4 regions of the Streptomyces blastmyceticus genome follow, and region 1 is predicted to be linked to each of the others. Evidence: riboswitches for the same ligand, from Rfam matches in the RefSeq annotation. Region 1 holds a riboswitch; each other region holds the start of a gene.
The links. Region 1 has a riboswitch for cobalamin ahead of nicT (Nickel transporter NicT). Riboswitches for the same ligand answer to the same signal wherever they lie in the genome.

Region 1 (7,542 bases):
CAGGTCACCGGCCATGTGCCGGCACCGCACGCGGACAGTGTCGTGATGACCGTCAGTGCCGATCCGGCCGAGGAACACGAGCACTTGGCGCGCGTCGCGGACGTCTACCACGACCCGGTGGTCGACTCCGTGCTCAGCGAACTACGGGAGATTTGCGCGGCACGCCGTCCTTGACGGCGCGCGGCCCACAGACGAGGCGGCCCTGGACGGGGGTCAAGGCCGCCTGCGCCACAGGCCGGCGCCGGGTCCGTAGCAATACGGATCCGGCGTCGCCCGTGCGCGTTCCGCTGTTTGCGGGGGCCCCGGTCTCTGCGGGGTGGTGTGTTCCGCACCACCGCTTCGCGGCGGTGTCCTCAATCGCCGGACGGGCTGAATGTGGCTGATGTGGGCTCTTGAACCGCCCCGTCTAGAGTCGTCTTTCATGCAGAACACCGTCCCCTTCGACGTCACCGCGCTGACCACCGATCCGTACGGCACCTACGACCGGCTGCGCGAGGCCGGGCCCGTCCACCGGATCACCGGCCCCGACGGCAGGCCCGCCTGGCTGGTGACCCGCTACGACGACGTGCGCCAGGGGCTCGCGGACCCCCGGCTGTCCCTGGACAAGAGCAATGCCACGCCCGGCAATTACAGCGGCTTCGCGCTGCCTCCGGCCCTGGAGGCGAATCTGCTGAACATGGACCCGCCCGACCACACCCGCGTGCGCCGCCTGGTGGTCAAGGCGTTCACCCCCGGCCGGATCGACAAGCTCCGCGCGCCCGTCCGCAAGGTCGCCGACGAACTCCTGGACGCCGTCGAGGCCGACGGGCGCGCCGACCTCCTCGCCGCCTACGCCGGGCCGCTGCCCATCACCGTCATCTGCGACCTGCTGGGCGTGCCGCAGGCGGACCGGCGCGACTTCCGGGCCTGGACCGACGCCCTCATCACCCCGGACCCCGAGCGGCCGCACCTGATGAAGGAAGCCGTCGGGCACATGATGCGCTTCTTCACCGGGCTCATCGCGAGCAAGCGCGCCGACCCCGCGGACGACCTGCTCTCCGATCTGATCGCGGCCCGCGACGGCGAGGGCGGCGACCGGCTCTCCGAGGACGAGCTGACCTCACTGGCCTTCCTCATCCTCTTCGCCGGCTACGAGAACTCCGTCCACCTCATCGCCAACTCCGTCCTCGCCCTGCTGGACCACCCGGCCTTGATGCGATCCTTGCGCAAGGATCCGGCCGGACTCGGCGCGGCGGTGGAGGAGTTCAACCGGTGGGACGGCCCCACACCCCTGGCGATCCGGCGGTTTCCGCTGGAGGACGTCGAGATCGGCGGTGTCACCGTGCCCGCGGGCGAGACCGTGCTGCTCTCCATCGCCTCGGCCAATCGTGATCCTCGTCACTTCACCGATCCGGAACGGCTGGATCCGAACCGTGATCGTTCCGGCCACCTGGGGCTGGGGCACGGCATCCACTACTGCTTGGGAGCGCCGCTGGCCAGGATGGAGATGGAAACGGCGCTGGCAGCGCTGCTGGAGCGATTCCCGGGGCTGGAGCTCGACGTGCCGCGCGAGGAGCTGAAGTGGCGGCCCTCGGTGCGGGCGCGTGGCCTGATTTCGCTCCCCGTGCGGTGGTCATAGAAAAAGCCGAACAGGTTTTTGGTGCATAACCCATCCTTGATGAGGTAGAACTGTGCGTGAGCCCGCCCGGTGTGCATCCCCCGTCGCACCGGGCGGGCCGTCGACTTCCACCCCGGTTCTCCTCCGGGCGTGACGACAGGGGCCGGGCGAGGACTTCAGCCGCCGGTCGGGAACTTCAGCAGCGCGGTCGCCGCCAGCATCTGGATGCTCACCGCCGCCACCGCCTTGTGTGTCGGCAGATGATGCTGGCCCCGGATCAGCAGCGCGGAGAACGCGTAGCCGAAGCCCGCGGTGATCCAGGCCGCCGCCCGCACGGCGTACGAGCTGCCGGGCAGCCAGGCGTCGAGGGCCAGCCGCGGCAGATCCGTCGCCCAGAAGATCACCACGAACAGGGTGACCGTCGGGCCGAACTTGCCGTTGCCGCCGAGCCTGCGGGCTATCGCGTGCGTGGCGGCACCGAGCAGCAGACTGGCGAGCAGCAGGACGCCGTCGGCGATGGCCATCGCCTGCAGCGCGAGCGAGGGGCTGACGCGCCACTGCGCCCGGAAGTCGTCCCTCCCCAGCGTCCCCAGCACACCGGAGAGCAGGCACAGGAACGCCGCCGCGCCCCAGACGCTGCGGTCCCGGGCCTCGTCGAGCACCTCGACCGGCCGGAGCCACAGCCCGAATATGAGGCGGTGCCAGAGCAGTCTGCGCGGTGCCGCGGCCGGGGCGCGCGGTGCGGAGGAAGCGGGTGCGGAGGGCGAGGGGGTCACGGGCATGGATGCAATTTCTATCACCGGGCGGCCCGGCCACCGGTGGCCGGGCCGCCCGGGATCCCGCGCGTGAGGCCACGTCAGACCGGTGCGGGCGCCCTGGGATCGGTGTCGGCGCCCGGGCCCACGCCCGGTCCCGCGTCCGGGTCGGGGCCCGCGTCCGGGCCCGCGGAGCCGTCGGGGTCGGCACCGGCGTCGGGGTCCGGGGCGTGCAGGTACTCCTCCGAGATCTCGCGCGGACCGAACGGCCACACCTTCTCGTGGCGCGCCCAGAGCACGAACGCCACACCGCCCGCGGCGACCCAGGCGAGCGACCATTCGATGGGGTGCCTGCCGGGGGAGTTCTTGTCCGCGTAGCCGTAGATCACCAGCCAGCCCACCAGCGCCACCAGGCTCGGCAGCGGATAGAGCCACATCCGGTACGGGCGCCGCAGCCCCGGCTGCCGGCGGCGCAGCACCGACACCGCCGCCACCTGGGCCAGCGCCTGCACGATCACCATCACGGTGGTCAGCAGCTGGATCAGCGTGGTCAGATCCGTATGACGGCCGATCAGGAAGCCGACGGCGGTGATGACCCCCATCGACACCAGCCCCAGCACCGGGAAGTGGTGGCGGGGGTGCAGGGTGCCGAAGGAGCGGAAGAAGACCTTGTCCCGCGCGGCGTCGCAGGGCACGCGGGAGCCGCCGAGGAGACCGGTGAGGACGGAGGCGACCGCCGTGACGAGGATCAGCACCGTGACCGTGCGGGCCGCGCCCTTGCCCCAGGCCGCCTCCAGGACCGCGGAGGCGACGGAGGAGTGCGCCGTCGAGTTCTCGTCGAGCATCTGCTTCCAGTCGACGACCCCCAGTGTGCCGATCTGGAGCAGCAGATAGATCGCCATGATGCCGAGGATGGAGTAGATGATCGCGCGCGGCATCGTCCGCCCGGGGTTCTTGATCTCGGCGCCCATATAGGCCGCGGTGTTGTAGCCGAGGTAGTCGTAGATGCCGATGGTCAGGCCCGCCGCGAAGCCGATCCAGAAGTGATTGGTCGTCAGCGCGAAGGCGTGGGCGGGATAGGTGAAGGCCCGGTCGGGGCTGAAGTGGGTGAACGCCGCGAGGATCACGAGGACGACCGAGGCGATCATCACCGCCCACAGCACCACGGTGAGCTTCGCGATGTTCTCGACCCGCCGCCACAGCGCCGCGACGATGAGGACGATGACCGCCAGCCCGACGAGGTCACCGGCCGTCTGCCCCATGCCCGGCCACAGATAGCCGAGGTACTGCACGAAGCCGATGATCCCGGTCGACATGCCCAGCGGGATGAACAGCATCGCCGTCCACACGAAGAGGAACGGCATCAGCTTCCCGCTGCGGTACTGGAACGCCTGCCGCAGATACACATAACTGCCGCCCGCCCCGGGCAGCGAGGCGCCCAGCTCCGCCCAGATCAGCCCGTCGGCGAGCGCGAGCAGCGCGCCCGCGACGAAGCCGATCACCGCCTGCGGCCCGCCGAACGCCGTCACCATCAAGGGGATGGTGACGAAGGGTCCGATACCGCACATCTGGCTCATGTTGATGGTGGTGGCCTGGAACAGCCCGATCCGGCGTACGAATCCGACCCGTTGCTCCGGTTCCTGCCCGGTGTCCGCCATGGGCGTGCCCTCTCTCTGCCGGATGGGGTGAGCCGTCAACTGCACTGGTAGCACCGGCCCGCGGGGCGCGTCCAGCACTGCGTACGGATGTCCGCGGCGCGCCCCGCCGGGCTTCCCGCACAGCTGTGTCAACTGCCACTTGCTCGCCATGAGCGCCGGTCGGAGCGTAAGGTGGCCCGGCCGTGGTGTTCGGGAAGACCGGTGACGGACCCTTGTGGTCCCAGGCCGGAGCGGCCCTCGCCACTGTGATCGGGGAGTTACCGTCCCATTTCGCGCACCACCCCCATGGGTGCGCGGAGCCACTGGCCGCAGCCGGCTGCCGGGAAGGCGGGGACGGGCGCGAGCGAACCCGTAAGCCAGGAGACCGGCCACGGCATCTCACGAGGACATTCCACGAGGTGCTGGAGCGTGACCCGCAGATGACTCTGCCCACCGACATACCCGGATCCACCGCCATACCCGAAGGCAAGCCGTCCGCCTTCCGCTGGCGCCGCCAGGACACCGTGCGCACCGCCGGCCTGCTGGCCGTCATAGCCGCCCTGCACGTCGTCGCCTTCGGCGTGCTCTACCTGCTCGTCGTCCCCGACCACTACACCGTGGACTCCAAGGTCTACGGCGTCGGGCTCGGCGTCACCGCCTACACCCTCGGCATGCGGCACGCCTTCGACGCCGACCACATCGCCGCGATCGACAACACCACCCGCAAGCTGATGGCCGACGGCAAGCGCCCGGTCTCCGTCGGCTTCTGGTTCGCGCTCGGCCACTCCAGCGTGGTCGTCCTGATGGCGGCGCTGGTGGCGGGCGGCACCCAGCTCGCCGGGAAGCTGATGGACGAGCAGTCCACCACCCACCAGACCCTCGGCGTCGTCGGCACGACCGTCTCCGGCGGCTTCCTCTACCTCATCGCCGCCCTCAACCTCATCGCCCTCGCGGGCATCATGCGCATCTTCCGCGCGATGCGCGAGGGCCGCTACGACGAGGCCGAGCTGGAGCAGCACCTGGACTCGCGCGGCTTCATGAACCGCATCCTCGGCCGCTTCACCCGCTCCATCACCCGCCCCGGCCAGATGTACCCGCTGGGCTTCCTCTTCGGCCTCGGCTTCGACACCGCCACCGAGGTCACCCTGATGGTGATGGCGGGCAGCGGCGCGGCCGCCGGGCTGCCCTGGTACGCGATCCTGTGCCTGCCTCTGCTGTTCGCCGCCGGCATGAGCCTCTTCGACACCCTCGACGGCACCTTCATGAACTTCGCCTATCAGTGGGCGTTCTCCAATCCCGTCCGCAAGGTCTACTACAACCTCACCATCACCGGTCTCTCGATCGCCGTGGCCTTCCTCATCGGCACCATCGAGCTGGTCACCGTGCTGCACGAGAAGCTCGACATGAACGACGCGGTCACCGGCTGGATCTCGGGCCTGAACCTCGACAACGTCGGCTTCGTCATCGTCGGCCTGTTCGTGGTGGTCTGGGCGATCGCGCTCGCCTACTGGCGCTTCGGCAAGGTCGAACAGCGGTGGGCGGCGCGCGCGGCCGACGCCCCGGGCGAGGCGGCCTGACGGGCGCCGCGGTTCTTACGGACCGGTGACAGGGCGGCGCCGGTGCGGGCGCGCCGCCGCCCGCGCCCCTAACGTCGGGTCCATGCGCGTACTCGTCACCGGAGGCGCGGGCTTCATCGGCTCGCACATCGTCACCGCACTCACCGCCCGCGGGCACCGGCCCGTCGTCCTCGACGCGCTGCTGCCCGCGGCCCATCCCGAGGCTCCGCCCCGGCCCGCCGGGGTCGAGTGGACCGACGCCGACCTCCGCGACCGCACGGCCGTGGCCGGGGCCCTGCGCGGCGTCGACGCCGTCTGCCACCAGGCCGCGATGGTCGGCCTCGGCAAGGACTTCGCCGACGCGCCCGCCTATGTGGGCTGCAACGACCTCGGCACGGCCGTCCTCCTCGCCGAGATGGCCGCCGCGGGCGTACGCCGCCTGGTCCTCGCCGGCTCCATGGTCGTCTACGGCGAGGGCCGCTACGAATGCCCCCGGCACGGCCCGGTGCGCCCCGGCCCCCGGGCAGCCGCCGACCTCGACGCCGGGCGCTACGAACCGCACTGCCCGCGCTGCGACCGGGAACTGACGCCGGGCCTCGTCGAGGAGGACGCGCCCGTCGATCCCCGCAACGTCTACGCGACGACCAAGCTCGCCCAGGAACACCTGGCCGCCGCCTGGGCCCGCGCCACCGGCGGCACGGCCCTCTCGCTGCGCTACCACAACGTCTACGGGCCGGGGATGCCCCGCGACACCCCGTACGCGGGCGTCGCCTCCTTCTTCCGCTCCTCGCTCGCCCGCGGCGAGGCACCCCGCGTCTTCGAGGACGGCCGCCAGCGCCGGGACTTCGTGCACGTACGGGACGTGGCCGCCGCCAACGCCCTCGCCCTGGAACACCTCGCCGACCGCCCCGCGGGCACCTTGCGCGCGTACAACTGCGGCAGCGACACCCCCCGCACCATCGGCGACATGGCCACCACCCTGGCCGCCGCGTACGGCGGGCCGGAGCCCGTCGTCACGGGGGAGTACCGCCTCGGCGACGTCCGGCACATCACCGCCTCGTCGCGGCGCCTGCGCGAAGAGCTGGGCTGGCGCGCGGAGGTGGGCTTCCCGGAGGGAATGACGGAGTTCGCGCGGGCGCCCCAGCGCGTCTGACCGTGGCTGCGTACGGGTGAACATCCCGCCCGCCCGCGCCGGAGGTGCCCTCCCGGGATAGATGGATGGCATATCGGTGCGCTTCCAGGAAAGGCGGCAGACATGGCGGACAACGACCTGGGAACCCTGCTCGGCGGACTGCTCGGCGGCGGCAAGGGAGGCTCTCTGCTGGGCTCGCTGCTCGGCGCGCTCGGCAGCGGGGGAGGGGAGTCGCTCTCCGGCCTGTTGCAGCAGCTCGGGGAGGGCGGCCTCGGTCCGAAGACCCGGTCCTGGGTGAGCACCGGGGCCAACGAACCGGTCAGCGGGCCGGAGGTGGCGCAGGCGCTGCCGTACCAGGCGCTCGACCACGTCGCCCAGAAGGCGGGCATCACGCCGGAGGAAGCGGCGGACCAGCTGGCGCAGGTGATCCCGCAGGCGGTCGACAAACTGACGCCCACGGGAGAGATTCCCGAAGGCTCGCTGGAAGAAGTGATCGCCCAGCACCAGGGCGGCTGATCCGGACGGGGGGCGCTCTCTCCCGGCCGCATCCGATGTGCGGATCCGCCCCGGCCCCCGGCGCAGTCGCGCCGGGGGCCGGGGCGGCCGTGTCAGAGCCGCAGCGCCGCGAAGTGCCGGTCGCCCGACTCCCAGCGGTCCACCATCCGCCACCCCACCGCGCCCGCGTGCCGCAGCAGCGCGGTCACTCCCACGCGCGCCCAGGGGAACGCGGGCCCGAGCCGGCCCCGGCCGTCGTCCACCCGCACCTGCACCCGCTCGTCGACGTCCGCCGCCGCGGCCTCGACGAGGAGGAGCCCGCGCGGCGCGGTGATGGCGGCGACCCGGGCGAGGAGGGTGCGGGGGTCGC
Region 2 (7,542 bases), on a different contig from region 1:
AGCCGAGCGGACGGCGGGCCGTCGTACGAATACGGACATGCGGGATCTCCTTGAAAACGGAAACGGAAAAGGGCAAGGGCTGAGGCAGGTGGGAAGAGTGCGGAGCACAGGCCGCAGCAGAGGATCGACGCCGCGCGGAAGCCGGGTACGGCGCGATGCGGCAGGGTGAACCGGGGAGGGGGCACGCAGGCCCGGAGGAGGACCGGAGGGATCCAGAAGTCCCCGGCGGAGAAAGGTGCGACGCGCGTTCCCCGGTGCCGGACCGGCCGGGAACATCCCCGCATTGGCGGCGCGTCAGATAATCCGGAAGCCGTCGCGGCGGCCGGAGCGCCGACCGCGGTTCAGGCGGAGGGAACCACGGTGCCGCCCTCCCCGGCGGTGACAGGGCCCGCCGCCGGGGTCGGCGTCGTCACCGTCGGGAACAAGGGCCGGTGGCTGTCAGCGTGTGCTGTGCCGGAAAGGACGCCGAGCCCGAGCACGGTGGTGGTGGCGAACGGCATGGCGGTGCGTCGGGCCTGCAAGGAAATCCCCCTGGTGCTGTGAATGTTCGTCGTGCCGCGGCAGGATCACACGACGCACGGGGCCTCCCGGTTCCCCTGCGCCTCCTCCGTGCCGGCTGTTACCCACCATGTCGGACACACTGCCGGAAGTCGTTCGCACAGAGCCCACAGTTATTGGCAATCAGTTCACACTGTTGGCTCAGGACCGCAGAGGGCTTGGAGCCGGTAGTCCCTGGGCGGCATGCCGTAGGCGGTGCGGAAGGCGCGCGTGAAATCGCCGGCGCGGGTGAAGCCCCAGCGAGCGGCGATCGCGTGGATGGTGGCGGAGCTCATCGCGGGGTCGGCCAGGTCGCGGCAGGCGCGTTCCAGGCGCTGGTGGCGGATGAAGGCCGCGACCGTCTCGTGCTCGGCCTGGAAGAGGCGGTGCAGATAGCTGGTGGAGATGTTGTGCACGGCGGCGATCCCACCGGGGGTCAATCGCGGGTCGTGAAGGTTCCGCTGGATGTGGGACCGGATGCGCAGCACGAGAGTCCGGCTTCGTGTTTCCGGCGGAAGGGACCGATCGGCATCCAGAACGTGAGCGAACAGTGCGGACAGCAGGTCGATCACGACCGTCCCCAGACGCGGGCCGTCGGACGGCCGGTAAGGACTGCTGTCCGTCGTCAGCTGAGTGAGGAACTGTACGAGCAGGGCGCCCAGCCCTTCCCGGCCGGACAGTCCTCGGGCGAACAACCGGTCCATCTTGTCCTGCGGCAGGTGCAGCAGCGACTTGGGGATTTCGATCCCGATCCCCGAGAACAGATCCGGGCCGTTGGCGGAGAAGACTTCGACAGCTCGTGAGCTGTCGAAGATCTGTATCTCATAGGCGCCGTACACGGCCTTCTGGTCGGACCAGGAGACCCGGTTGGTCCCGGAAAGGGGAATCCCGATGTGGTACTGCTCGGGGTCGGACCGGCGTATGAGCTTGGGGGTCCTTCTGAAGCGAAGGCTCTGGTGGGTCGTGGGCCAGACGTGGAGCGCCCCGAGCTCCAGCACCCGCTGATACGCCTGGTAGTCCGCAGCGTCTTCGCTGTGCAGGTCCAGCGGCGCGTGGGTTCGGCCGACGCGCTCGCACCAGGAATCGAACCGGATCTCGGGAGGCAGACGGTCGGTCCGGAACTCGTTCTCTATCAGCATCCGTTTTCTCCCTCTCATGGTCTCGGCACTGTCCCCGCCGCTCCCCGGATCAGGCGCCGAGGGGGCAGACAGCAATTCTCGGTGCAGTCCCCGGAACTCTGCCGTCCGGTACCGTTCAGCCATGTGGGCGCCCGTCCAGCGGGCGCTGGCGTTGCGCGGGCACCGCAGCTTCGCCGACAACCTGTTGGCCCCGTTGTACGCGTTGAACGTGGGCGACCCGGCCGCACTCGGCGTCGGGCGGGCGGGCGAGTCACCCTTGCAGCGATAGCCGAATCGCAGCAAGGGTGACCGTGCCCTGGAAGACGTACGCCCTCTGGTCGTACCGCGTCGCCATGGCCCGGACTCCCGAGGAAGACATTGACTGCCCCCGGACCATCGGGGCCTCTGGCACCGGTCGGTGCCTTGGTTCAACTCGATGTCGGCGGGCGGTGCTTCCACCGGTGCTCGACCTTGGCCAGGCGCCAGTAGCCCAGGGCGCAGGCCCATACCGCGATGAAGAGTCCGACGATGATGAAGCCGACGTTGTTGAGGTCGATGCCCGAGATCCAGTCGGTGACCGGGTCGTTCAGCGCGAGCTGGTCGTGCAGGACCCCGACGAGCTCGATGGTGCCGATGAGGAAGGCCACGGCGATCGAGAGACCGGTGATGGTGAGGTTGTAGTAGACCTTGCGGACGGGGTTGGAGAACGCCCAGTGGTAGGCGAAGTTCATGAAGGTGCCGTCGAGGGTGTCGAAGAGGCTCATGCCGGCGGCGAACAGCAGCGGCAGGCACAGGATCGCGTACCAGGGCAGCCCGGCGGCGGCGCCGGATCCGGCCATCACCATCAGGGTGACCTCGGTGGCGGTGTCGAAGCCGATGCCGAACAGCAGACCGACCGGGTACATCTGGCCGGGTCGGCTGATGGATTTGGTGAGGCGGCCGAGGACGCGGTTGAGGAACCCGCGGTTGTCGAGGTGTTTTTCCAGTTCGGACTCGTCGAACTGTCCGGCGCGCATGGCCTTGAAGACGCGATGGATGCCGGCCAGGGAGGCCAGATTGAGCGCGGCGATGAGGTAGAGGAAGCCGCCGGAAACCGAAGTGCTGACCACGCCGAGGGTCTGATGGGCACTGGAGTTGTCGTTGGTGAGTGTGCCCACGACCTTGGCTCCGGCAGAGATGAGGCCGGCGAGGACGACGACGATGGTGGAGTGGCCGAGGGCGAACCAGAAGCCCACCGATATAGGGCGTTTGCCGTCGGCCATCAGCTTGCGGGTGGTGTTGTCGATGGCGGCGATGTGGTCGGCGTCGAACGCGTGCCGCATGCCGAGGGTGTAGGCGGTCACGCCCAGGCCGAGGCCGAAGACCTGATTGCCGACGGTGTAGTGGTGCGGGGCGACCATCGTCACCAGGATCCCGAAGGCGACGACGTGGAGGGCGGCTATCACCGCCAGCAGCCCGCCGGTGCGTATCCAGTCCTTGCGTTCCCAGCGGATCACCGGAGTGGCCGGGACGGCCACTGCATCGGCGACGGACGGTGGGGGAGCGTTTTGGGGCAGGGACATTTCGCGGCCGCCTCTCCAGCACCTCGTGGATGGTCATCGTGCGGTGCCGTGGCCGGTCTCCTGGCTGACGGGTCGAACGCCGATGCACCGGCCTTCCAGGGCGGGGTGCCCCGTGGCTTTCCCGCTCGCGCGGGGGTGAGTGGTGCGTCAGCTTCCCGATCACAGTGGCGAGGGCCGCTCCGGTCTCACACCGGTCTTCCCGAACACCACGGCGGGAACACCGTATTGGCCGAGAAGCATCGGCTGCAAGCCTGCAAAGGTATGCAGGTATCGATTTTTTACACAGCAACGGGTAAGGATGGGATCATGCATCTGATCCCCGAGGGGCGTACGCGCCGAAGCGCGATCGACGAGCACACGGTCTGTGACGCCATTGCGGGCATCGGTGACCACACGCAGGTACGTGCCTGGGCGGAACGATTCGGCTTGCTCTCGGACCCCGGGCGCCTGTCCCTTCTGCTCGCCCTGCACCGGGCCGGCCCCATCGCTGTGTCCGACCTTGCCCTCGCCACCGGCATCAGGGACACCGCCGTGTCCCAGGCCCTGCGCCTGCTGCGCGCCTCCGGCACCGTCCTGGCCGAAAAGGACGGTCGCGTCGTCCGCTACAGCCTCCGCGACCCGGAGATCGCCGCCCTCCTCGACAGCCTTCCCGCCGCCGGACCGATGGTCTGAATCCTCAGGCGGGGACTGGATGATCAGGCCACCAGGTGGTGGGCGAGGGCGGCATGGGGGTCGGCGCCGTCGCTGGTGTGGTCGATGTGCACGGTCGCGGCGGTGAGACGGGGGACTGTGTGGATGAGGGCGTGCTCGGCGGCGACAGCGAGGGCGTGGGCCTGGACGACGGTCAGGTGCGAGTCGACGATGATGTCGGCCTCGGCGCGCAGGGCATGGCCGATCCAGCGCATACGGACCTGACCGACGCCGCGGACACCGTCCACGGTGTGCAGTGTCTGCTCGGCCGTGTCGACGAGTTGAGGATCGACGGAGTCCATGAGTCGTCGGTAGACCTCGCGGGCGGCGTTCCGCAGCACCATGAGGATGGCGGCTGTGATGAGCAGGCCGATCACCGGGTCGGCCAGGCGCCAGCCGAGGGCGGCGCCGCCTGCGCCGAGAAGGACGGCGAGGGAGGTGAAACCGTCGGTGCGGGCGTGCAGCCCGTCGGCCACCAAAGCGGCCGAGCCGATCCTGCGGCCGGTACGGATGCGGTACCGGGCCACCCACTCGTTGCCGATGAACCCGGCCACGGCTGCCCCGGCCACGGCCCACAGATTCGTGATGTCCCGGGGGTTCAACAGCCGGTCGACAGCTTCGTAGGCGGCCAGCGCGGATGAAGCGGCGATGGTGAGCACGATGGCGACGCCTGCGAGGTCCTCGGCACGACCGTAGCCGTAGGTGTAGCGGCGGTTCGCCGCGCGGCGCCCGAGGACGAAAGCGGTGCCCAGTGGCACGGCGGTCAGGGCGTCGGCGCCGTTGTGGATCGTGTCGCCGAGCAGCGCCACCGACCCCGACAGCGCGACGATCACTGCTTGGACCACTGCGGTCGAACCCAGGACACCGAGCGAGAGCCAAAGGGCGCGCATGCCCTCGCGTGAGGTCTCCATCGCGGCGTCGACCTTGTCCATGGCCTCATGGCTGTGCGGGGTCATCAGGTGGGCGAGCTGGTGCCGTATTCGTGCCCACCTGCCGGTACGGCCCTGGTCATGTGTGTGGCCAGGGCCGTGCGAGTGAGTGCGGGTGCCTGCCATGTGCCCACCGTGGCATACCAATTCGATTGCGGCTACAACCGTCGTACTCCTGCTGACCAGGTGCGATGTCGTCGCACCTGCTGAGGCCGGGCATCTGTGCAACGAGGGCCCGGGAGAAAGCTCAGGTCGGTCGCCTCTGGGCAGGTGTGCTCAGGGTGCCGCTCTTGATGGGTCGTATGTGTAGCCGACGTTGCGCACGGTGGTGAGGGCGGCGCGGTGTTCCGGTCCGAATTTGCGGCGGAGGCGGGCGATGTGGACGTCGATGGTGCGGGCGTCGCCGACGGGTGGCCGGCCCCATACGGCGCTGATGAGCTGGTGGCGGGTGTGCACTTGACGGGGGCGGGAGGCCAGGTGGGCGAGGAGTTCGAACTCGACGTACGTCAGGTCGAGCTGTCGTCCGCCGATGACGGCCGTCCGTTGCAGCCGGTCGATGACGAGGGCTCCGGATTGGACGGGGAGGGGCGTGGTGAGCCGTGGGGAACGGGGTGCCGGGCCACCGGAGGGACGCGTGTCCGCCGGGGCGGCGGACGGGCAGCCGCTGTGGAGGCGCTGGAGTCGGGGGTAGCTCAGGTACATGGCTGCTCCTGGCGTGCTGGGCGGAACAGGGGAAGGAGAGAGAGGGGCCGGGGCGGGTCGTCAGGGTTTGGGCTCCAGGAATTCCAGGCGGTTGCCGACCGGGTCCTGGCTGTAGAAGCGGCGGTATCCGGGGAGGTTGTCGTCCCAGACGACCTGGGCGCCGTGGGAGGCGAGCCAGGCGGCGAAGGCGTCGATGCCGGTGACGCGGAGCCCGGGGTGGGCCTTGGCCGAGGGGCGGAACGGCTCCTCGATGCCCAGGTGCAGCTGGACGCGCCCGTCGGCGGCGGTGAACCAGCACCCGCCACGGGTGGCGAGGACGGGTGGCTTGGGGACTTCCTTCATGCCGAGGGCGTCGATGTAGAAGGCGCGCAGGAGGTCCTCGCTGCCGGCGGGGGCTGCGAGCTGGATGTGGTCAAGTGCGGTGAGCATGTCGGGGCCTTCGCTGGTGTGCGGGTGATCGGGGGCTGCGGTGCCAGGGGCGACATGGCCGTATTACGTGCCCGTGGCCTGTCGGCCGACGAGTGCGGCCTCCTCCAGCAGCCCTGGGACGTGCTCGTCCGTGGTCCGGTAGAACATGCGCGTCCCCTCGCGGCGGGAGGTGACCAGGCCCACCGCCCGCAGTCGTGCCAGGTGTTGGGAGACCGCGGCGTAGTGCGAGCCGACCATCTCCGCGAGTTGTCCCACCGACTGTTCCTTCTGGTTCAGCGCCCACAGCAGTCGGAGCCTGGTCGGATCCGCCACGGCCTTGAGCACCACGACCATGCGGACGGCTTCGAACGGGTCCGGCGCCGCGGTCCGGCCGGCCGCGTGGCCGGTATCCGTACGGTTCCGGTGCGGTGCTGTCGCGGTGGTGCCGATGCGGGTGGGGTTCACGCGACGGCCTCCCTGCTGAGCTGGCGAGCCTGCGCGCCGTGCAGGCTCCAGTGCAGGTCACGTACGTCGCTTTCCGCGGACAGTCTGGTGATCAGCTGTTCCAGGAGGACGACGGCGGGGCCTTCGACGGCGAGGGTGACCCACACATGGACCGCAGAGTCATGGTCCTGGCTGGTGCGCAGGCCGAGCAGGTGTATGCCGGGCTTGAGGCCGAGTACGCACAGGGCCCGCACCTTGGCCTCGTTCCGGGCGTCGCACAGCGCGTGCACCGTGGCACGGGAGCCGGGGCCGACGGCTCCGGTCCGAGCGACGCGGGCGGGCGACCCGGTCGTCCTGTGCAGGTGTCGGGGAAGAAAACGCATGGTGGCACCCCCTCTTGGGTACGTCCCGTCGGGCGCCGACGGGGTGGACGGATCAGTGGGCACCGTGCGCTCGCGGTGCCGCCTTCGTCGGGTCGAGTACGTATCCGGCTTGTCCCGCGCTCATGACGACGGCTCCGTAACGGTGGCCGAGCTTGTGGCGCAGGCTGCCGATGTGAACGTCGACCGTGTGCTTCTCGCCCACGGCGCACTGCTGCCACACCAGCTGCATCAACTGATCGTGACTGAAGGGCCGTTTGGGGTGGGCGAGGAGGTGGGCGAGGAGTTCGAACTCCATGCAGGTCAGTTTGACCGGGCGGCCGAGGACCGAGACGGTGCGGCGTTCGAGATCGACGACGAGGCCGTGCAGTCGGTGCACGGGGGCTCGCGGAAGTTCCCCGTCGTCGGAGTGGGGTTGCAGGGGCAGTTGGTTCAGGTGCCAGTGGAGGTCGCTGACGGCGGGTTCGAGCCAGACCAGGGCGAGCAGCTGCGACAGGGCCGCGGTGACGGGCCCTTGGGTCGCGAAGGCCGCCTCCAGGAGTGTGAAGCCGGGCTTGTCGCTTCGGCTGGACATCTCCGTCAGACGGACGTCGTCGCCGGTCAGGGCTTGGGCGAGCCGTTCGCGTACGCGGGGTTCCCTGTCGCTGTCGCACATGACGTGCGCGACGCCGTGCAGGGGAGAGTCGGTGGTCGTGTGCTGGGCGGTGTCGATGAGCCGCTCGACGGTCTCCAGCAGCAGGCCGGCCGGGAAGGACATGTCGGCGTCTCCTCT
Region 3 (7,542 bases), on a different contig from region 1:
CTCGTGCTCGCCCCCGTGGGATATCTGCCCATGGTCTCCGGGGTGTTGTTCGCCGTCGCCTTCTACCCGATCTACGGCCTCGTCCCGGCGTACGTCTCCAAGACGGCCAAGGGAACGGCCGCCACCGTCATCTTCGGCGTCACGAACGTGGTGCAGGGCGTGGGCGGAATCGCCGGCAACTACACGGCGGGCGCGCTGAAGAACCTGACCGGCGACTTCATGTGGTACTACGTGCTGATCGCGTTCGCGACCGTCGCGCTGGGCGTGCTGACGCTCCAACTCCCGCCGGAGGGCTCGGACGAGAACGCGACGGAGAAGAAGCCGGTGGGCAAGGCGGCCGCCGTGCCGGCCGGAGGAGGAACCGAATGACCTAGGGGCCGCCCCGGCGGTCCTCGCACTCCGCGGCGCGCTCCAGGAGCAGCGCGCGCTCGCGCTCGTTGCGGGTGAGGGACGCCGCGCGCTCGAACTCCCGGCGCGCCTCGGCGAACCGGCCGAGGCGTGACAGCAGGTCGCCGCGCACGCTCGGCAGCAGGTGGTAGCCCTTGAGCGCGGGTTCGGAGGCGAGGGCGTCGACGAGTTCCAGGCCGGCGGCGGGACCGTGGGCCATGGTCACCGCGACCGCGCGGTTGAGCTCCACCACCGGTGACGGAAAGCGCTCGGCGAGGGTCGCGTAGAGGGCGGCGATGCGCGGCCAGTCCGTGGCCTGTGCCGTGCGCGCCCGCGCGTGGCACGCGGCGATCGCGGCCTGGAGGGCGTACGGACCGTGCGCGCCGCCCAGTTCCTCCGCGCGGGCCAGGGCCGCGAGGCCGTGCCGGATCAGGAGGTGGTCCCAGCGGCCGCGGTCCTGATCCAGGAGCAGGACGGGCTCGCCGGAGGGTCCCGTACGGGCGGCCGACCGCGACGCCTGGAGCTCCATCAGCGCGACCAGCCCGTGGACCTCGGGCTCCTTCGGCATCAGCCCGGCCAGCACCCGGCCCAGCCGCATCGCCTCGTCGCAGCGCCGGCCGCTCCCCCAAACCTTCGGCATGGGAGGTGCCCCCAGTCGTCGCCCGCGGTCGCCGCGTACCCCTCGTTGAAGACGAGGTAGATGACCTCCAGCACGGAGGAGAGCCGGGCGGAGAGCTCATCGGCGCCCGGGACCTCGAAGGGGACCTCCGCCTTGGCCAGGCTCCGCTTCGCCCGCACGATCCTCCCCCAAACCTTCGGCATGGGAGGTGCCCCCAGCGACGGTCGGCTCGGTGACAAGGAAGGCGCGGGCGATCTCACCGGTGGTGAGCCCGCCGAGCAGCCGGAGCGTGAGCGCGACCCGCGCTTCCGTGGACAGCACCGGGTGGCAGGCGACGAACACCAGCCGCAGCAGATCGTCCTCGATGACGGCCGGCTCCGGAGCCGGCCACTCCGTCTCCAGGTCGTGGCCGAGCAGGGCGAGCTTGCGCGCGTAGGTCTCGTTGCGGCGGATCAGATCGACCGCCCGGTGCCTGGCCGTGGCCATGAGCCAGGCGCCCGGATTGTCCGGGACGCCCGACTCGGGCCACTTCTCCAGGGCGATGACCAGCGCGTCCTGCGCGAGCTCCTCGGCGATGCCGAGGTCACGCACGATCCGCGTCAGCCCGGCGATCAGCCGTGCCGACTCGACACGCCACACCGCCTCGATCGCGCGGTGGGTGTCGGAGGTCGTCACGGTCACCCATCGTACGAAGCGGGTGCCGTGTCCGGCGGATCCTGTGGTCGTTCTGCGGATGGTCGTCGTCCGCACCACCGCTGCGCGGCGCTTGAGGACGTTCCGCCGCAAGCCCGGCAGCGGACTAGCGCTGCTCGCGCAGCGACTCCCGCATGGCCGCCTCGCGCGCCGCGTCCTCGGGGGAGAGGACGCACTCAGGGAAGTCGGTGGGCTCGAAGACCTGCCGGACCTCGATCTCGCCGTCCTGGAACGGCACGCGCCGCGCCCATTCGAGGGCCTCGTCGCGGTCCTTCACCTGGATGATCCAGAAGCCGGCGATCAGCTCCTTCGTCTCCGCGAAGGGCCCGTCGGTGACGACCGGCCGCCCGCCGGAGAACGTGACCCGTGCGCCCTTGGCGGAGGTCTGCAGGCCGTCGGCCGCGAGCAGCGCACCGGCCTTGACCAGCTGCTCGTTGTACTGCGCCATCTCGGTGACCAGCTCCTTGGACGGCAGTACGCCGGCCTCGGACTCCTCGGTCGCCTTGACGATCATCATGAAGCGTGCCATCGCGCGTCTCCTGTTCGCGGGTGCGGGCGGGACGCCGGGCGGAGGTTTCCGCCCGGCCGTTCCCGGCCCTTCACCTATACGTCGAACAGCGGACGCGCGGATCGACACGCCGCACGAAGATTTTTCAGAACTCGTCGTCGAAGGAGACCGAGCCCTCGACCGCCACCTGGTACGCGGACGCGCGGCGCTCGAAGAAGTTGGTCAGCTCCTGGACGTTCTGCAGCTCCATGAAGGAGAACGGGTTCTCCGAGCCGTAGATCGGCGCGAAGCCGAGGCGCTGGAGGCGCTGGTCGGCCACGCACTGGAGGTACTCGCGCATGGACTCGGTGTTCATGCCCGGCAGGCCCTCGCCGCACAGGTCGCGGCCGAACTGCAGCTCGGCCTCGACGGCCTCCTTCAGCATGTCGGTGACCTGCTGCTGGAGCTCGTCGTCGAAGAGGTCGGGCTCCTCCTGGCGGACCGTGTCCACGACCTCGAACGCGAAGTTCATGTGCATGGTCTCGTCACGGAACACCCAGTTGGTGCCGGTGGCCAGGCCGTGCAGCAGGCCGCGGGAGCGGAACCAGTAGACGTACGCGAAGGCGCCGTAGAAGAACAGCCCCTCGATGCACGCCGCGAAGCAGATCAGGTTGAGCAGGAAGCGACGGCGGTCGGCCTTCGTCTCCAGCCGCTCCAGCTTCTCGACCTCGTTGATCCACTTGAAGCAGAACTGGGCCTTCTCGCGGATCGACGGGATGTTCTCCACCGCGTCGAAGGCGGCGGCGCGGTCGTCCGGGTCGGGGAGGTAGGTGTCCAGCAGCGTCAGATAGAACTGGACGTGCACGGCCTCCTCGAAGAGCTGCCGCGACAGGTACAGCCGCGCCTCGGGGGAGTTGATGTGCTTGTACAGCGTCAGCACGAGGTTGTTCGCCACGATCGAGTCACCGGTCGCGAAGAACGCGACCAGGCGGCCGATCATGTGCTGCTCGCCCGGGGACAGCTTCGCCAGGTCGGCGACGTCCGAGTGGAGGTCGACCTCCTCGACAGTCCAGGTGTTCTTGATCGCGTCGCGGTAGCGGTCGTAGAAGTCCGGGTACCGCATCGGGCGCAGCGTGAGCTCGAAACCCGGGTCCAGCAGGTTCTTCTGTTCAGCGGTCGACATTACTGGCAGGCCTCGCAGGACTCGGGGTTCTCAAGGGAGCAGGCGACGGCGTCGGCGTCGGGCACGGCCTGCTGCACGGGGACGGTGGCGGCGGCACCGGCGGAGCGCGCGATCCGGGTGGCCGGGCGCGAGCGCAGGTAGTACGTCGTCTTGATGCCCTGCTTCCAGGCGTACGCGTACATCGAGCTGAGCTTGCCGATGGTGGGCGACGCCATGAAGAGGTTCAGCGACTGGCTCTGGTCCAGGTACGGCGTACGGGCCGCGGCCATGTCGATCAGGAAGCGCTGCGGGATCTCCCACGCCGTGCGGTAGAGGTCGCGCACCTCCTTGGGGATCCACTGCATGTCCTGGATCGAGCCGTTGGCGTCGGTCATCGCGTCACGCGTGGTGCGGTCCCAGACGCCGAGCTTCTTCAGGTCCTCCACCAGGTAGGTGTTGACCTGGAGGAACTCACCGCTGAGGGTCTCGCGCTTGAAGAGGTTGGAGACCTGCGGCTCGATGCACTCGTACACGCCCGCGATGGACGCGATGGTCGCCGTCGGCGCGATCGCCAGCAGCAGCGAGTTGCGCATGCCGACCCGGGCGATGCGGGCGCGCAGCGCGTCCCAGCGGCCGGCCCAGCGCTGCTCGGCGTTCGGGTAGTGGTCCGGGTGCAGCACGCCGCGGGCGGTGCGGGTCGCGGACCAGGCCGGGTGCGGGCCGTGCCGCTCGGCGAGGTCGGCGGACGCCTCGTACGCCGCGAGCATGATCCGCTCGGAGATCCGGGTGGACAGCTCCTTCGCCTCGGGGGAGTCGAAGGGCAGCCGCAGCCGGAAGAAGACGTCCTGGAGGCCCATCAGGCCCAGGCCCACCGGGCGCCAGCGGCTGTTGGAGTTCCCGGCCTGCTCGGTCGGGTAGAAGTTGATGTCCACGACGCGGTCGAGGAAGGTCACGGCCGTACGGACCGTACGGTCGAGCTTCTCCCAGTCCATCTCGCCGTCGGTGCCCAGGTGCTGGGCCAGGTTGACCGAGCCGAGGTTGCAGACGGCCGTCTCGCCGTCGTCGGTGACCTCGAGGATCTCGGTGCAGAGGTTCGAGGAGTGGACGACCTTGCCGGGCTCGGCGGTCTGGTTCGCGGTGCGGTTGGACGCGTCCTTGAAGGTCATCCAGCCGTTGCCGGTCTGCGCGAGGGTGCGCATCATCCGGGAGTACAGCACCCGCGCGGGGATCTGCTTGACGGCCTTGCCCGCGGCCTCGTAGGCGCGGTACGCGGCGTCGAACTCGTCGCCGTAGAGGTCGACCAGGTCGGGGGTGTCCGCCGGGGAGAACAGCGACCAGTCGGCGTCCGCCTCCACGCGGCGCATGAACTCGTCCGGGATCCAGTGCGCGGTGTTGAGGTTGTGCGTGCGGCGGGCCTCCTCACCGGTGTTGTCGCGGAGCTCCAGGAACTCCTCGATGTCCGCGTGCCAGGTCTCCAGGTAGACACAGGCCGCGCCCTTGCGCCGGCCGCCCTGGTTGACCGCCGCGACGGAGGCGTCGAGCGTGCGCAGGAACGGCACGATGCCGTTGGAGTGCCCGTTGGTGCCCCGGATCAGCGAGCCGCGCGAGCGGATGCGGCTGTAGGACAGGCCGATGCCGCCGGCGTGCTTCGACAGACGCGCCACCTGGTGGTAGCGGTCGTAGATCGAGTCCAGCTCGTCCAGCGGCGAGTCCAGCAGGTAGCAGGACGACATCTGCGGGTGGCGGGTGCCGGAGTTGAAGAGCGTGGGGGAGGAGGGCAGGTACGACAGGGTGCTCGTCAGCCGGTACAGCTCGGCGACGTCCTCCAGCGCCTGCTCCGTGTGGTTCTCGGCCAGGCCGCAGGCCACGCGCAGCAGGAAGTGCTGCGGGGTCTCGATGACCTGCCGGGTGATCGGGTGGCGCAGCAGGTAGCGGCTGTGCAGGGTGCGCAGGCCGAAGTAGCCGAAGCGGTCGTCCGCGCCGTCGAGGAGCGCCGCGTCGACGAGCGCGTCCAGCCGCTCGGCGTGGGTCGTGACGAAGGCGGCCGTGTCGTCCGTGATCAGGCCCTCGCGGTGCCCGGTCGCGACGGACGCGGAGAAGGAGAGCGCGCCCTGTCCGGCGGCCTCTTCGGCGATGGCGAGGGTGAGCAGCCGGGCGGCGAGCTTGGAGTACTCGGGCTCCTCGGCGATCAGACCGGCGGCGGCCTCGGTGGCCAGGGACCGCAGTTCGGCCTCGTCCGAGCCCGGGTGGCGGCCCCGCAGCGCGGCGGCGGCGACCTTTCCGGGGTCGGTGGCGGGCAGATCGGCGGTGAGGTCTGTCAGGGTGCGCAGCAGCGCGGTCCCGGGGCCGCCGGTCGCTTCCACGGACGCTGAGACCGGATCGGCGGGCGCGATGGTCACTGAGGCTCTCCCTCGCTCGGCAAGGGGCCGGGCGGGTGGCGCGCGACGGGCGCGTACGGGCATGCCTCTTTGCACCAGGGCATGCTCGTAGCGTCCATCGGCCCAACCCGCGAGGCCCGGACGAATACAAAACGCCCGGTGCCGGCCGGGGCGGCGCGGCGGTGGGCGTGCTGTCGGCAGGTACTCGGACTCCTGCATGCGTCATTACGGCATACATGCACCGTTGCGGGACAGTTCCGGATTTCCACCGGATTCCCCTGCGACGACAGCGAGGACGAGCATACATCTAGTGCTGGCCGTCGCACGCACCACCACATCTTGTGTCGCGCGGTAATCGGATGGGTCTGAATGTGCTAACAGGGCCTGGCGGCAAGGGGCATGACGAAGGGCCGTCACGCGCCTGTCCGGCGCGCGACGGCCCTGGGTGATCCGGTGGGTGGCGGGCTGCTCGGCAGCCCGCCTGGGGGTGCTCTGAGGGGCATCTAGGGGTCAAGCGTGAAGGTTCCCGGGGTGCGCAATCCAGCCCGTCCGGCGTTTGAGGACGCTCCCGCAGGGAGCTCCCGCCGGAGGCGGCAACGGACCCGCAGCCGGGGGTCTGGGGCACGAGCCCCAGTTTCGGGAAGGGGCGGGGCTGGGGAAAAAGCCCGCCGCAGGCGTCAGTGCCCGCCCGGCGCCCCCGCGGTAGCCGGCGGCAGCTCCGCCTGGACCCCCTCGTCGCCCGCATCCGCCGTGTAATCCGACGGCTTCGTCTCGTCCACACCATCCCGCACGCCCACCGCCTTGAACACCACCGTGAGCACGACAGCGACAAGCACGTTCAGGATGAACGCCGTGAGCCCGATATACCCCTTCTCCCCGATGAACGGAATCAGGTTGGTATTCCCGAAATGATCCTGTGTGGCACTCGGCGTGTCATACGCCCGCCATGTCCCGTACGCCATGCCCACCGCCCAGCCCGCGAGCAGCCCCCAGCGGTGGAACCACCGGGTGAAGAGCCCGCCGACGAGCGCCGGCACGGTCTGCAGGATCCAGATGCCACCGAGCAGCTGGAAATTGATCGCGACCGTCTTGTCCATCGTCAGGACGAAGATCAGGGCGCCGACCTTCACCAGCAGCGAGGCGAGCTTGGAGACCTTGGCCTCGTGCTCGGGGGAGGCGTCCGGCTTGATGAAGTCCTTGTAGATGTTCCGCGTGAAGAGATTCGCCGCGGCGATCGACATGATGGCCGCCGGCACCAGCGCGCCGATGCCGATCGCGGCGAAGGCCACGCCCGTGAACCAGTCCGGGAACATGTCCGCGAAGAGCTGCGGAATGGCCAGCTGACCGTTCTTCACCTTGACGCCCGCGGCGATCGCCATGAAGCCGAGCATGGCCAGCAGGCCCAGCATCAGGGAGTAGAGCGGCAGGATCGTGGTGTTGCGGCGGATGACATTGCGGCTCTTGCTGGAGAGGACCGCGGTCACCGAATGCGGATAGAGGAACAGCGCCATCGCCGAGCCGAGCGCGAGCGTCGCGTACGCCCATTGCGCGTCCGGGCCGCTCACCAGGGAGCCGCGCGGTTTGCCCGTCGCCGGATTCTTCTCGGCGAAGGCATCACCCGCCTTCGCGAAGATGTGCTCGAAACCCCCGAGCTTGATGGGGATGTAGATGATGGCCACGATGATCACGATGTAGATCAGCGCGTCCTTGACGAAGGCGATCAGCGCGGGGGCCCGCAGTCCGGCCGAATACGTATAGGCCGCGAGCACGCCGAACGCGATGAGCAGCGGCAGGTCCTTCATGAACCAGTTGGACC
Region 4 (7,542 bases), on a different contig from region 1:
GCCGTGACCGTCACCACGTTCACCACCGCCGTGGTGCTCGTGACCACCTGGGGCGGGCACGAACACCCCTGGTCCTCGCCGGTCGTCCTCGGCCTGGCCGCCCTCGGCGCGGTCGCCCTGGTCTGCTACCTCGTCGTCGAGCACCGGGCGGCCGAGCCGATCACCCCGCCGCATCTGTTCCGCTCCGCCGACTTCGCCCTGGCCGCCGCCCAGTTCCTGCTCGCGTCCCTGGTGCTGATGGCGGCCATGCTGTACGTACCGATGTTCCTCCAGACCGTACAGCGCAAGTCCGCCTTCACGGCCGGGCTGTACGTCATCCCTCTGCTCCTCGGCCTGGTCGCCGCCGCGGTGCTCTCCGGGCTCCTCATCACCCGCACCGGTCGCTACAAGGCGTACCCCGTCGCCGGCGCGATCCTCGTCGCGGCCTCCATGGCGGTGCTGGGCCGTGCCGACGAAGGCACCGGCGCGGTCGCCCTGATCGTCCCGCTGGCCGTCGCGGGCATCGGCCTCGGCTTCTTCGTCCAGGTCTGCCTCCTCGTCGGCCAATACGCCGTGGGCCAGGACCACATCGGTACCGCAACCGGCGTGCTGAACTTCTTCCGCTCCCTCGGCGGAGCATTCGGCGCCGCGCTGTTCGGCGCGATCCTCACGGCCGGCACGCATGGGAGCATCGCGGCGTTCCAAGCCGTCTTTTCCTGGACCATCCCCTTCATGGCGCTGGCCCTCGCACTCGCCCTCCTGATCAGGGAACATCCCCTGCCCGACGCCGTGGAGCCCGCGAGGATCGGCCGCTCGGCCTGAGGCCATCGTGTTGGATGACTTCCGACCTGCTTTGGTGATCAACTATGAAGCAACGGAAGGAAGATCCTCCATGCCCACCAAGACATTGCAGATCCCCACACCGGACGGCCAGGCCGACGCCTTCGCCGCCTTCCCCGACGACGGCGAGCAGCACCCCGGGGTGCTGCTGTACATGGACGCCTTCGGCCTGCGGCCCGTGCTGGAGGAGATGGCCCGCGAGCTGGCCGGGCACGGGTACTACGTGCTCGTGCCCAACGTCCTCTACCGGAACGGGCCGGCGCCGGTGGTCGAGCTTCCCGAGCACATCGGGGAAGAGGCCCGGCCCGCGGTCTTCGCCAAGCTGATGCCCTTGATCAAGGAGCACACCACCGAGCGTGCCCTGAGCGACGCCGACGCTTACCTCGAGTTCCTCACCGCTCAGCCCGAGGTCGGCGCCGGGCCGGTCGCGGCGATCGGCTACTGCATGGGCGCGCCCTTGGCGGTGCGCACCGCGACGGCGCACCCCGACCGGGTGGCCGCCGTCGCCGGATTCCACCCCGGCTTCCTGGTCACCGACGCGCCGGACAGCCCGCACCGCCTCGTCCCCCGGCTCACCGCCGAGGTCCACCTCGGCCTCGCCGAAGGCGACATGTCGCCCGAGACACTCGCCGAGTTCAACCGGGCCCTGGACGCCGCGGGTGTCGACTACACCACCGAGGTCTACCCCGGCACCGTCCACGGCTTCACCATGTCCGACACCGAGGCCTTCGACCCCGCCGCACTCCAGCACCACTGGGACCGCCTGCTCCCCCTCCTCGGCCGCACTCTGACCAACAGCTGAGGCGCCGGCCCCCGCCGCTCTCCCTCAAGAGCGGCGGGGAGTCACAGCCGTCATTTCGCGGAACCGAACAGGAACGTGAGTCCGACGATCAGGCCGCCGTACGCCAGAACCGCGAGCAGTACGTAGAAGAGCAACAGCCAGCCGGTCACGATGGCCAGCAGCGCCAGGCCGCGGTCGCGACCGCCCAGACGCTTGCTCCGGAACCGACCGAGGTGTCCGGCCGGGATGGCGACGGCACCGAACACGAACGTGAAGAACGTGTAGTACTGGGCGTACAGCAGCCAGAGCATCGGTGTCGCGAAGATCGCGACGATCAGGCCGACACCACAGGCAGCCGACCAGAAGGCGATCCGGGCAGGAGTGTTGCGTGCCCCGGCTGTCGGCGCGGCCGTCTGCTGAGTACTGCTGGTCATGATGGATGTCCCCGTCAGGTTCGGTCGCTTGGTTCCCGGTCAGCCGGTTCCGGCCGACCCGGATGCCCACACCACAGGCACAGGTGTCCTGTCGCACCGAACCTTGAGCAGTCTCATGGAAGTCCGAGCACCCGTTACGCCGCAGGTCGGAGGGATGACGGTCACCGATCGGCGGGGCACTCCGGCCTTCAGTAGATCATGGGCACGGTGAGCAGGCAGGCAACGCACAGCTCGCCCCGCCGGACCCCGCCGCTCTCCCTCAAGAGCGGCGGGGAGTCGTACAGCGGCTACCGGCGGAGCCGCTTCGCCGCCACCTCCTCGAAGCGCCGCCGCTCCTCCGGGGTTTCCGGACAAAGCCCCGGAACCACCCGCGGCGCGCCGTCCGCGTCGATGGCCACGAACGTCAGCCGGGCGGTGGCCACTTGGGCCGTGGGGCCGGAGGAGTTCCAGCGTTCGGCCGTGACGTCGACGCCCACGGCCATGGACGTGCGGCCCGCCCACTCCACGCGGGCCCGTACGGAGAGCAGGTCCCCGGCGCGTACGGGTGCGAGGAAGGACATGGCGTCCACGGAGACGGTGACGGCGGGGCAGCCCGCGTGGCGGCCCGCCGCGGCCGCTGCGGCGTCGTCGACGAGGCGCATCACGGCGCCACCGTGCACCGTGCCGTACAGATTGGTGTCGTGCTCGCTCATGATGTGGGCAAGGGTGACGGACGAGTCGGCCGGGACCTTGTCGATGGGCGGTGCTTCCACGGTGGCTCCTCAGCCGGAGTGCGGCAGGGTCGAGCGGACCTGCCGGGCCGCGGTGACCAGGTTCTCCAGCGCCGGCCCCGCTTCCTCCGGGGACCTCGTCTTCAGGCCGCAGTCGGGGTTCACCCACAGCCGTTCCGCCGGTACGGCCCGCAGCGCGTGCCGCAGCAGCGCAGCGACCTCCTCGACGGAGGGGACGCGCGGCGAGTGGATGTCGTAGACCCCCGGGCCCGCCTCGCGCGGATAGCCGGCGGTGGCGAGTTCGTCCGCGACGGCCATCCGGGAGCGCGCCGCCTCCAGGCTGATGACGTCCGCGTCCAGCGCCTCGATGCCGGGCAGGATCTCGCCGAACTCGGCGTAGCACATGTGCGTGTGGATCTGGGTGTCCGCGCGGACCCCGCTCGTCGCCAGGCGGAACGCCTCGGTCGCCCACTCCAGATAACCGGGCCGGGCGGGCGCGCGCAGCGGCAGCAGCTCGCGCAGGGCGGGTTCGTCCACCTGGATCACGGCGGTGCCCGCCGCCTCCAGGTCCGCGACCTCGTCGCGCAGCGCGAGCGCGACTTGGCGGGCGGTCTCGGCGAGCGGCTGGTCGTCCCGGACGAAGGACCAGGACAGCATGGTGACGGGGCCGGTGAGCATGCCCTTCACGGGGCGCCGGGTCAACGACTGGGCGTAGCCCGTCCATTCGACGGTCATGGGCGCGGGCCGCGAGACGTCACCGGCGAGGATCGGCGGGCGGACGTAGCGCGTGCCGTAGGACTGCACCCAGCCGTGCCGGGTGGCGAGGTAGCCGTTCAGCCGCTCGGCGAAGTGCTGGACCATGTCGTTGCGTTCGGGTTCGCCGTGCACCAGCACGTCGAGGCCCGCCTTCTCCTGGAAGGCGATCACCTCGCGGATCTCCGCGGCGATCCGCTCGCGGTAGCCGTCGGCGGTCAGCTTCCCGGCGCGCAGCTCGGCCCGCGCGCGGCGCAGCTCGGCGGTCTGCGGGAAGGAGCCGATGGTGGTGGTCGGCAGCGGCGGCAGGCCGAGCCGGGCGCGCTGGGCGGCGGTCCGCTCCGCGTACGGCTGCGGTCGGCGCGCGTCCGCGGCGGTGACGGCGGCACAGCGCTCCCGTACGGCCGCGTCGCGGGTCAGCGCCGAGCCCGCGCGGGCCGTGAGGGCGGCCCGGTTGGCGGCGAGCTGCGGTGCCACCGCCTCGCGGCCCTCGCTCAGCGCCCTTGCCAGGGTGGCGACTTCGGCGGTCTTCTGCCGGGCGAAGGACAGCCAGCGGGCGACCTGCGGGTCGAGGTCGCGTTCCGCGGCGACGTCGAGCGGCACGTGCAGCAGGGAGCAGGACGGCGCCACGTCGAGCCGTTCGACCAGGCCGAGCAGGGTGGCCAGGGTGGACAGGGCCCGCTCCAGGTCGGCGGCCCAGACGTTGCGGCCGTCGACGACGCCCGCGATCAGCCGCTTGCCGGGCAGCCCGCCGAGGGCGGCGAGCGCGTCGAGGTTGGCGGCCGCGGGCCCGGTGAAGTCCATCGCGAGCCCCTCGACGGGGGACTGTGCGAGCACGGGCAGGGCGTCGCCGAGCCGGTCGAAGTAGGAGGCGACCAGCAGCTTCGGCCGGTCGGTCGCGGCGCCGAGCTCGCGGTAGGCGCGGGCGGTGGCGCCGAGCACCGACCGGGGCCGGTCCTGCACGAGCACGGGCTCGTCGAGCTGCACCCAGTCCGCCCCCGCCGCCCGCAGGTCCGCGAGCAGCGACGCGTACACCGGCAGCAGCCGGTCCAGGAGCGTCAGCGGCTCGAAGTCCGCCCCGGCGCCGGGCGCGGGCTTGGCCAGCAGCAGGAAGCTGACCGGCCCCAGCAGCACGGGCCGGGCCGTGAAGCCCGCCTCTCGCGCCTCACGGAACTCGGTGACCTGCTTGCGGGAATCCGGGGCGAACACAGCGTCCGGCCCCAACTCGGGTACGAGATAGTGGTAATTGGTGTCGAACCACTTCGTCATCTCCAGCGGCGGCACCTGTGCCGTGCCGCGGGCCATGGCGAAGTAGACGTCCAGCTCGGTGCCGGCCGCCGCCCGGTGCCGCTCCGGCACCGCGCCGACCGCCCAGGCCGTGTCCAGGACGTGGTCGTAGAGCGAGAAGTCGCCGGTGGCCACCTCGGTGATGCCCGCCTCGCGCAGCTCCTCGCGGGCCGCGGCCCGCAGCGCGGCGGCGGTTTCCAGCAGCTGACCGGCGTCCAGGTGGCCGGCCCAATAGCTCTCGGTGGCCTTCTTCAGCTCGCGGCGCGGCCCTTGCCGCGGATAGCCGTGCAGGGTGGGGCGTACGCGTGCGACATGCGTCTGCTTCACGGAACTCTCCTCCGGAGTTCGGTGGGTCCGTACCCCGTGCGGGTGTACGGGCAGTGGCAGGTCTTCGGACTCGTGGGCGCGCTCCGGTCCCTCGTCGAAGGGCCGGGCACCTACTGGCGGTCGCTTCCCGGACGTCGTCCAGTGCTCATGACCGCGGTCGTTCCCACTCACCGCTGCGGGGCAGTTCCGGATTCGCACCGGATTCCCTCTTGCGACGCTCCCGCCTGGCGGACGGGGCGAACCAGCTGCACCGGCCAGCATAGTCACAGGAGTTGCGGGCCGGGCGTACTCTGTGATCATGGCCATTCGCACTGCCGTACGGCGCGTGGTGTCGCTCGTCCCCTCGCTCACCGAGGCCGTGGCCGTCACCGCGCCCGGGCTGCTCGTCGGCGCCACCGACTGGTGCGACCACCCCGCCGGGCTCGACGTGACCCGGATCGGTGGCACCAAGAACCCCGACGTGGCCCGGATCGCCGCCCTCGCGCCCGACCTCGTCCTCGCCAACGAGGAGGAGAACCGCGCCCCCGACCTCGCCGCGCTGCGTGCGGCGGGCCTGCGGGTGCTGGTCACCGAAGTGCGCACCCTGGAGCAGGCGTTCGGGGAGCTGGAGCGGGTGCTGGTGGAGGGGTGCGGGCTGGAGCGGCCCGGGTGGCTGGCGGAGGCCGAGGACGCGTGGCGGGAGGTGCGGCCGACGGGCCCGGCCGTGCGGGCGGTGGTGCCGGTGTGGCGGCGGCCGTGGATGGTCCTGGGCCGGGACACCTTCGCGGGGGACGTCCTCGCCCGGCTCGGTGTCGCCCATACGCACGCGGGGCACGCGGAGCGCTATCCCCGCGTGCCCCTCGACGAGCTGACCTCGTGCGGCGCCGAACTGGTCGTCCTGCCCGACGAGCCGTACCGCTTCACCGCGGACGACGGCCCGGAGGCGTTCCCCGGGCTGCCGTCCGCGCTCGTCAGCGGCCGTCACCTCACGTGGTACGGGCCTTCGCTGACGCAGGCGCCCCGGGTGCTGGCCGCGGCGCTGCGAGCAGCCGGCCGCTGACCAGGCCGCGCAGGGTGCACACGGCGGCGACCAGCCAGGCCGCGACGAGCAGCGCGTAGAGCCCGTAGGCCAGGCCGTTGAAGGCGTGCAGACCGGTGTGGCGGGCGAGCCCGGCGGCGCCGGTGACGCAGGTGCCGATGGGGAAGGTGAAGGCCCACCACGTCATCGCGAAGCCCATGCCGCGCCGGAAGGCCCGCACCACCATGGCGGTGGCCAGCGCCAGCCACAGCAGCGCGAAGCCCATCACGGGGGTGCCGTAGAGCACGCCGAAGGCGGTCATCGCCTGGGTGTAGGAGGCGGCGGCGGTGCCGTGCGCGGCGTCGGCGACGTTGTTGACGGCCGTGGTCGACTGCCCGAGCGGGCCGAGGACGAGGAAGAGGGCCGGGGTCAGCGCGAGGGGCAGCGCACCGTGGTGGATCAGCCGGGCGAACACCAGCGGCAGGATGACCAGCGTGGCCAGCAGGCTCATGCCGAACAGCGCGTAGCAGCCGAGCAGCATGGCCTCCTGCCACTGGCCGTGCGGCAGGTGCGCCACCAGCGCCGGGCCGGTCGCGGCGGACACCATGGGCGCGACGACCGGGAGGAGCCAGACGGGCGAGGCGCCGTCCACCCCGATCCTGTGCCGGGTGACCATCAGGTACGGGATGCCCGCGGCCGCCGCGAGACCGATCACCGTGCCCGCCACCCAGAGGACGGCGTCGGCGGCGACGGCCGTGTCCTTGCCGATGACGTCCGAGCCCACGCCGAGCGTGACGCTGCCGACGGCCAGCAGGGCCATGGCCAGGCAGCCGTAGAACGGCGCGACCATCGGGTCGGCGAGGTGGCGGCGGGCCTGGTCGGGGTGGCGCAGCCAGTGCGCGGCGCGGGCGGTCAGCAGGGTGAGCAGCCCGAGGGCGGCCAGCGCCCACACGACCTCGTACGCGCCGCGCAGCCCGGGCGCCCGCAGCGGGAGGGCGCTGCCTGCGCCCGCGACGATGGCGGTGCCCATCACGGCGGCGTACCAGTTCGGGCCGAGGTGACGGACACCGGGCCGCGAGTGGTGACGCGTGAGGGGGGTGGGGCTGGGATGGACGAGCGTGGTCATGTCTCCACGATCGCCCGTGACGCTCCGCGCGACCAGAGGCCATCGGTCTATGAGGGCATAAGCTGGGTTTATGAGCGATCCGAGGAGTTCCGACGAGCCGAGGAGCCCGCTCGCGCACCGGGTGCCCGATCTCGGGGCGCTGGAGCTGCTGCTCGCCGTGGCCCGGCTGGGCAGCCTGGGGCGGGCGGCCCGCGAGGTGGGCATCACCCAGCCCGCCGCCAGCAGCCGGATCCGCAGCATGGAGCGCATGCTCGGCGTGGCCCTGGTCGAGCGCTCACCGCGCGGTTCCCGGCTCACCGACGCGGGGG

Region 2: another riboswitch for cobalamin. It lies ahead of nicT (Nickel transporter NicT); the one in region 1 lies ahead of nicT (Nickel transporter NicT).
Region 3: another riboswitch for cobalamin. It lies ahead of ABD269_RS29785 (ribonucleoside-diphosphate reductase subunit alpha); the one in region 1 lies ahead of nicT (Nickel transporter NicT).
Region 4: another riboswitch for cobalamin. It lies ahead of metE (5-methyltetrahydropteroyltriglutamate--homocysteine S-methyltransferase); the one in region 1 lies ahead of nicT (Nickel transporter NicT).

The regions. Positions count from the first base shown of each region.
Region 1 covers NZ_BAAABW010000026.1:426,198-433,739, reverse strand. Annotated here, with positions in the region: gene ABD269_RS24370 (MAB_1171c family putative transporter) at 1-174, shown strand, start outside; gene ABD269_RS24365 (cytochrome P450 family protein) at 422-1,618, shown strand; gene ABD269_RS24360 (YIP1 family protein) at 1,774-2,379, opposite strand; gene ABD269_RS24355 (APC family permease) at 2,454-4,010, opposite strand; cobalamin riboswitch at 4,177-4,397, shown strand; gene nicT (Nickel transporter NicT) at 4,430-5,566, shown strand; gene ABD269_RS24345 (NAD-dependent epimerase/dehydratase family protein) at 5,649-6,698, shown strand; gene ABD269_RS24340 (YidB family protein) at 6,801-7,193, shown strand; gene ABD269_RS24335 (methyltransferase domain-containing protein) at 7,286-7,542, opposite strand, start outside.
Region 2 covers NZ_BAAABW010000017.1:171,496-179,037, forward strand. Annotated here, with positions in the region: gene ABD269_RS16815 (FG-GAP repeat domain-containing protein) at 1-39, opposite strand, end outside; gene ABD269_RS16820 (helix-turn-helix domain-containing protein) at 687-1,676, opposite strand; partial or broken gene ABD269_RS35380 (IS5/IS1182 family transposase) at 1,927-2,022, opposite strand; gene nicT (Nickel transporter NicT) at 2,084-3,217, opposite strand; cobalamin riboswitch at 3,251-3,443, opposite strand; gene ABD269_RS16830 (ArsR/SmtB family transcription factor) at 3,524-3,889, shown strand; gene ABD269_RS16835 (cation diffusion facilitator family transporter) at 3,913-4,962, opposite strand; gene ABD269_RS16840 (winged helix-turn-helix domain-containing protein) at 5,113-5,538, opposite strand; gene ABD269_RS16845 (VOC family protein) at 5,599-5,967, opposite strand; gene ABD269_RS16850 (ArsR/SmtB family transcription factor) at 6,031-6,411, opposite strand; gene ABD269_RS16855 (hypothetical protein) at 6,408-6,773, opposite strand; gene ABD269_RS16860 (winged helix-turn-helix domain-containing protein) at 6,826-7,527, opposite strand.
Region 3 covers NZ_BAAABW010000031.1:14,631-22,172, forward strand. Annotated here, with positions in the region: gene ABD269_RS29765 (MFS transporter) at 1-369, shown strand, start outside; partial or broken gene ABD269_RS29770 (RNA polymerase sigma factor) at 371-1,687, opposite strand; gene ABD269_RS29775 (YciI family protein) at 1,806-2,228, opposite strand; gene ABD269_RS29780 (ribonucleotide-diphosphate reductase subunit beta) at 2,353-3,369, opposite strand; gene ABD269_RS29785 (ribonucleoside-diphosphate reductase subunit alpha) at 3,369-5,747, opposite strand; adenosylcobalamin-variant (AdoCbl-variant) riboswitch at 5,918-6,016, opposite strand; gene mctP (monocarboxylate uptake permease MctP) at 6,404-7,542, opposite strand, start outside.
Region 4 covers NZ_BAAABW010000039.1:63,791-71,332, forward strand. Annotated here, with positions in the region: gene ABD269_RS32385 (MDR family MFS transporter) at 1-801, shown strand, start outside; gene ABD269_RS32390 (dienelactone hydrolase family protein) at 872-1,621, shown strand; gene ABD269_RS32395 (hypothetical protein) at 1,672-2,034, opposite strand; gene ABD269_RS32400 (acyl-CoA thioesterase) at 2,322-2,786, opposite strand; gene metE (5-methyltetrahydropteroyltriglutamate--homocysteine S-methyltransferase) at 2,796-5,111, opposite strand; cobalamin riboswitch at 5,150-5,373, opposite strand; gene ABD269_RS32410 (helical backbone metal receptor) at 5,410-6,150, shown strand; gene ABD269_RS32415 (TDT family transporter) at 6,077-7,234, opposite strand; gene ABD269_RS32420 (LysR family transcriptional regulator) at 7,305-7,542, shown strand, end outside.